DNA from 2 places in the Loigolactobacillus coryniformis subsp. coryniformis KCTC 3167 genome. Region 2 is predicted to be linked to the other one. Evidence: riboswitches for the same ligand, from Rfam matches in the RefSeq annotation. Region 2 holds a riboswitch; the other holds the start of a gene.

Region 1 (3,137 bases), 1.1 Mb from region 2:
TCGATGTAGGCAACCCCTAAACCATGGATCAACTTCATCTTGCTCAAACGCATCAAAGCGAAGAGAATCCCAAGTAAAATACCAAAGAAGACACTGACAACGGTGATCAGTAAAGTATACTCGACCCCTTTTACGAAGTAACCTGCGTAATGCCACATGCTAGTGTTCTTCGTGTTGGTCTTCATAAACGTCCCAGCATGCTTCAAATAAGTCTTCGTTAAGTTCTTTTGATTGATCTCGTCAACCGACTTATTGACGGCATTGACTAATGAAGTTGACCCCTTCTTAAAGCCAATCGCCGTGTTATTTTCACCGCTACCAAGACTGAATTTACCATCGATCATTGCTAAATCAGGATCATTATCCACATAAGCTTGAGCCGACGGTTCTTCCATGATCACACCTTCGACTTTATGACTCTTCAACGCCAAAATTAAATCGCTGATTTTAGCCAAGCCTTTGACCGTCGAACCTTTGATTTGTTTCTTACCTAAATTATACTGGATACTCCCAGTCTGTGCGCCAACGGCTTTGTTGCGGAAAGAATCTTTATTCTTGTATAACCCTTTATCCGCCTTATTAATGATGATCGATTGGCCACCTTTATAGTAGACCTTGGAAAAATCAACACTCTTTTGCCGTGCCGGCGTTGGTGACATCCCGGAAATAACCATATCGACCTTATTGGTTTCCAAAGCGACCAATAAAGAATCAAAATCCATTTGTTTGATCACTAATTTAACGCCTAAATCTTTGGCGATTTTCTTAGCGATATCCACGTCCATCCCGACAACACAATCTTTACCGCCACGATTGACTAAGAATTCATACGGTGGATAGTCAGGACTTGTCCCCATGACCAACGTCCCTTTTTCCTTAACCCGTGCCAACGAATCATCCGTCGTCGCCGTTGCGGCATGTGACGGTTGCGCAAATCCGCCGAGCAACGCCACACTAACTGTGACGACTAACATTAACCAGCTCATTATTTTCTTCATGTGCTTGCCTACCTATCTAATCTACATTTTTGCGAAATTTTTCGCGGTACCCCAACATACTGACCGCTAAAAAACTCACACTTGATATTCAATAGGTCGATTATACCTGCTAATGATTTTTTATGCAAGTATTTTCGATAAATAATTACATTTATGCATAAATTCAATCGACTATTCAATTAAAAAGCACTCGATCAAACTAAAAGTAGCGTACAAAAACCTATGGTAAGCTAAATTCGTCATTAACCGGTTAAGTTAAACAAATATGCAGGCATTGCTACCAATATACAAAAAGCGCTTACTATAAGCAAAAAAATAACCTGCTCAAATAAATAATTAACGCCTAAACTTAAACAAAAGCGCAATAACTTTAGGTTTTGCTTAAGCTGGAAAAAGGCTAACACTTATCTGAGCAAAGTTGCCACTTTTCTGCTAAAATAGGTACCAAGTAAAGAAAGGATGATGGCAATGGGACTTACCATGAAACAAGACAACACGCTAAACGAATTATTCGATAAATTCGCCTTGGATCCAAAAAAGCCTGTTGAAAAACCAGTTGCAAAAAAACCTAAAGAAGCTAAAGTCACAAAAAAAGACGCATCAAAAAAATAAAACCAACTCAACTCAAGTCAGCGCTGACTTGAGTTTTTTTCTGGCAAAATTTCCCCATAGCGGCTGAGTTTGTTATACTTAATGCTGCAAGTCTGACAATTTGTCAGTGGTGGTTCGTGACCATCCCACCGAAAAAAACTAGGAGGCTATTTATAATGGAAAAAACTAGGATCAAAACCAGTTCACTGACTAAGATTGGCGTGATCGCCGCGCTTTATATTGCAATCACCATGTTGGTGGCACCATGGAGCTTTGGCGCGACTCAGCTACGTTTTTCGGAAATGCTGAATCATTTGGCTATTTTTAACAAACGCTACATCTGGGCGTTAACCATTGGCTGCGCGATCGTCAATTTATTTTCACCCTTGGGGATCATCGATATCATCTTTGGGACTTTAGGCACACTGGTCATGACGACCGTTAGCTACTATCTTAGTCGGCGCTTAAAAAGTGTCGCGGCTAAATTAACCACTAGTACAATTATTTGTACCATCGCGATGTGGAGCGTCGCCTTAGAGTTACACCTCGTCAGCAAAGCCCCTTTTTGGCCAACTTACTTTAGCGTCGCTTTCGGTGAATTGATCTCGTTAATCATCGGCGCAATTTTATTTTATATTTTAGTTAAGCGGATCGACCTAACCGCCTAATTTCCGGGTCGCGTTTACAAGTTAGCGTAATTCGCTAACGCCTAATCTTAATTGTAAAATAGGAGGGATTTAATATGTCTTTTAATGAAGTTTTACCCTTATTAGCAGCTGGCAAAAAAGTCATTCGTAGTGGCTGGGAAGGTAGTGAACAGTACATCTTTCTAGTTAACGATGCAACTTATCATGGTGAAGCAATCAATCCTTACTTTTTGATCAAAACCGACGAAGTACCTAGCTTGTCAATGTTTCAACCAACTAGCTGCGACCTACTCGCCACCGACTGGCAAGTGGTCGAATAATGGCAACCTATCCCGAATTAGCTCACCAGCACGCTTTGATCACTGGTGTGGCTTCTGGTATCGGTCATGCCCAAGCAACGGCTTTTTTAGCTCAAGGTGTCCTTGTCTTCGGTATTGATCGCCAAAGCAATGCTTCGATTGAACAACTGACGCAACAATACCCGCAGCAATTCTTTTTTGAGCAAGTAGATGTTCGCGATGCCGCAGCGATCCAAGCCAGTGTTAGTCATGCGCTGGAACAATTAGATCATATCGACTTGCTGCTGAATACTGCTGGCGTTTTGGACGCCTACGCCCCACTATTAGCGACCACATTAGCTAGTTGGCAAAACATTTTAGCTACTAATCTCACCAGTCAATTTTTGTTTGCTCAAGCGTTATTACCGCAAATGTTGGCCCAAAAACATGGTGTGATCATCAATATGGCTTCGATCGCTGGCTTAGTCGCTGGTGGTGGCGGCGTGGCTTACACGACGGCTAAACATGGTGTGATTGGTCTGACCAAACAAATCGATTATGATTATGCCGCCAAGGGCATCCGTGCTAATTGTATCGCCCCTGGCGCGATCGATACACCAATG
Region 2 (3,137 bases):
GAATAGATCGGTGGTCAAACCAGTAACTAAGCTACCCGTTAAGCCGACCAACATCCCAGCCCACGGTCCTAGACATGCGGCCGCTAAAATCGTACCCAACGTATCTAAATATACTGGTAACCGCAGCAACAACGCCAAGTTGCCGCCAACTAGATTCAAAGCCACACACAATGCCAAGAAAACTAGCACCCGTGGTTTCATTTTTCGTGCCATCATTCAGCCTCCGTATAATGTAATTGTCGTAAAATAACACTTAATTCAGGTTCCTGTGCACTTATAACCCGATTCAAGAACAATTGCCAAAAACGAAAAGCTGCGACTTCAGTTAATACTAAACTGTTGGTCGGTCGCTGCCAAAAATTAGCGGTGTCACTGATAGTTTGCCCCAGCGCAATGCCGTCCGTGACTACAGTGGTGTAACTGCTAAAACCGCAACACAAACTAGGATTGATCGCATAGGCTACGGCCAATGGATCATTGATCACGCAACCGATGACTTTTTCTTGCTGCCAATGAAAATCAAAATAAAATTGGGTGATCTGGGCGATAAAACCGCCGACTTTTGGATCTACCCGCTGCGCATAGGCCAACAAACTAGGTGTGAGCACTATTTTACGCGTTACGTCTAAACCGATCATTTTGATCGGCACCGGCATGGTCGCATAAACTTGCTGGGCCGCATCCGGGTCACACCAATAATTATATTCAGCCACTGGTGAACAATTGCCCGGACTGTGAAAGCTGCCACCCATTGACACAAACTCAGCCACATGTTGCCAAGCAGTTAGATCCTGCTGCAACGCCAACGCAATATTGGTCAGTGGGCCTAACGCGATCACAGTCACATCATGATTTGCCTGTAACGTGTGATTCAGGAAACTAACTGCACCCATGTGCGGCCGCACTTCAGTGACGTTGGCTAGCGCCGATTCGCCTAGTCCATCCATACCATGGGTGTCTTGCGCGCTAACATAGTCGCGCTTTAGTGGTTGCGTAGCGCCCATGTAAACGGGAATATCCAAACGTTGCGCCCGCTGCAAGATTTTCAGCGCATTTTCAGCACCGAGACCAGTGGGCACATTACCACAAACAATCGTGATCCCAATAACATCGAATTCCGGTGACGCCAACGCTAACATCAGCGCCAAACTATCATCGATGCCAGGATCACAGTCAATAATAACTTTTTTCGCATTCATTCTCCAACCTCTTTCTTCAATTGAGATACTTGGTTTTTTATCCTGGGAAGTTCACGAACCAGACCAGACTGACGCCTGTTTTTATAAATGCACAGTTTTAGTATACAAGTTAGCCGTAGCTTTGCCTAGCGCAGGTTGCCCCAAACAAAACTTTAAAAATAAACTATAAAAAACATATTTACGTTTGCCAACCACTTAAAACTGCTAAACTAAGTCTATTTAGAAGGGATCAAATTAATGCTCACACAGTTTATGGCGGCATTTTTAGCTATCTGTTTGCCGCTGATCGGCTATCTATTTTTACTACCTTTTTTATTCGTATTGGTGCTTACTTACCTCAATCGCAACTCTAAACAGATGTTAGTCAATCAATTCGGCCTGCAAGCCCAAGTTTATTTAGGCGGTCTAGGCATTGTTTTGCATGAAACTAGCCATCTGCTAACAGCGTTACTTTTTCACCATAAAATTATCGATTATAGATTATTAGTGCTACCCTGGCACCTCAATGCAAATTCGACCGAGCAAGCGCTTGGTTACGTCAAACACGCTGCAACTAAAAGATTTTGGCCTACAATGGGTAATTTATTTATCGGTATCGCGCCTATTTTCGGTTGCACCGCAGCGATGTACCTTAGCACCTACCTGTTATTACCAGTGACTTATCAGCGTCTAGAAACTTTTGTCACTAATCCCAGCGGCGACGCATTGCAATGGCTACTAGGTAGCTTTTCGCTTAGTTCGTTACCCTTACTGCTGATTTGGTTAGCGTTAATAACCAATATCACTTTAGGCGGTTTTGATTTAAGCCCAGCCGATTTCAAAAACTCAGCCACTGGCGTATTAACGACGCTGCTGTTAGTACTGGTCATTAGTGGTTTGATTGCGATTTTAGGTTTAAGCGACACCGCGGCCAAGCTGATCGAACATGCTGGCTTAATGATCGTCAGTTGGTTGATCATGTCTGTGATCATTAGCCTATTGCTAAATGGCCTACTACGAGTATTACGGCTGGTACATTAGCTGCTCCAACTAAAAAGTGCTGTGAACGTGTTAAACCACTAAAATGGTTTGACGTTCACAGCATTTTTTTGGTTACAGTTGACCATATTTTGATAAACTTCAATTTCTCGTTCCACATGAAACAAATTCTATCAAAAAAATCAACCCATTTAGGTGTAAATTTGTTCCCAAATTGCAAGAACAAATTAGCCACACGATAAATCCTATTAAATCAGTATTTTCATTAATATTCATATTTTATGGACTTAACTTAACCGGCGGAAGCAGCGGAGAAAAGCTCTTTGGGTGTTTGATAGCCAGTTTGCCGGCGCGGTAAATTGTTTAGCTTTGACTCAACTGCTTGGATATCATGAGGACCCAAAATATCCATGGATAGACCCTTGGGTACATCGCGGCGGATCATTCGATTATGCGCTTCGTTAGTCCCACGCTCAGAGGAACGATATGGATGGGCATAATAAAGGTCAGCGACACCGGTAAGTACAGCGCCAACTTCCGAGAACTCAGCGCCATTATCGGCAGTAACTGACTTCATGATTGATCCGTATTCTTGACAGATCTTGGCCAGCTCATAGTTGACTGAATCGGCATCACGACCATCGATCAAACGTAGAATTTGGCAGCGGGATTGACGCTCGATCAGCGTTAAGATCACACTCTCTTGACCGTTGCGCTTGCCCACCACGGTGTCCAATTCGAAATGGCCGAACTCTTGGCGCTGGTCGATACTTTTAGGCCGTTCATCAATACTCCGTCCGGCCAGACGCTTGTGCTTGATCGAGTGATGATGTTTAGCACGGTGGCGCGTTTTTTCGAGTAGATCAAGATTACGGACTTCAAGTAACTGGGCATCAATATAGTGGTATAGCGTCTTGGTCGAGACCATCTCCTCAGGTTGATATAAGCCTTCAAGTTTGG

The links. Region 2 has a riboswitch for preQ1 ahead of LC20001_RS01130 (nucleoside hydrolase). Riboswitches for the same ligand answer to the same signal wherever they lie in the genome.
Region 1: linked by a shared signal. The riboswitch ahead of LC20001_RS06580 (QueT transporter family protein) and the one ahead of LC20001_RS01130 (nucleoside hydrolase) in region 2 are both predicted to bind preQ1.

The regions. Positions count from the first base shown of each region.
Region 1 is NZ_CP017713.1:1,331,067-1,334,203, reverse strand. Features, by position in the region: gene LC20001_RS06585 (ABC transporter substrate-binding protein/permease) at 1-998, opposite strand, end outside; gene LC20001_RS14385 (SPJ_0845 family protein) at 1,467-1,610, shown strand; PreQ1 riboswitch class I at 1,714-1,758, shown strand; gene LC20001_RS06580 (QueT transporter family protein) at 1,766-2,257, shown strand; gene LC20001_RS06575 (DUF2829 domain-containing protein) at 2,332-2,556, shown strand; gene LC20001_RS06570 (3-oxoacyl-ACP reductase) at 2,556-3,137, shown strand, end outside.
Region 2 is NZ_CP017713.1:233,404-236,540, reverse strand. Features, by position in the region: gene LC20001_RS01135 (ECF transporter S component) at 1-213, opposite strand, end outside; gene LC20001_RS01130 (nucleoside hydrolase) at 213-1,199, opposite strand; PreQ1 riboswitch class I at 1,223-1,267, opposite strand; gene LC20001_RS01125 (hypothetical protein) at 1,437-2,219, shown strand; gene LC20001_RS01120 (IS30 family transposase) at 2,470-3,137, opposite strand, start outside.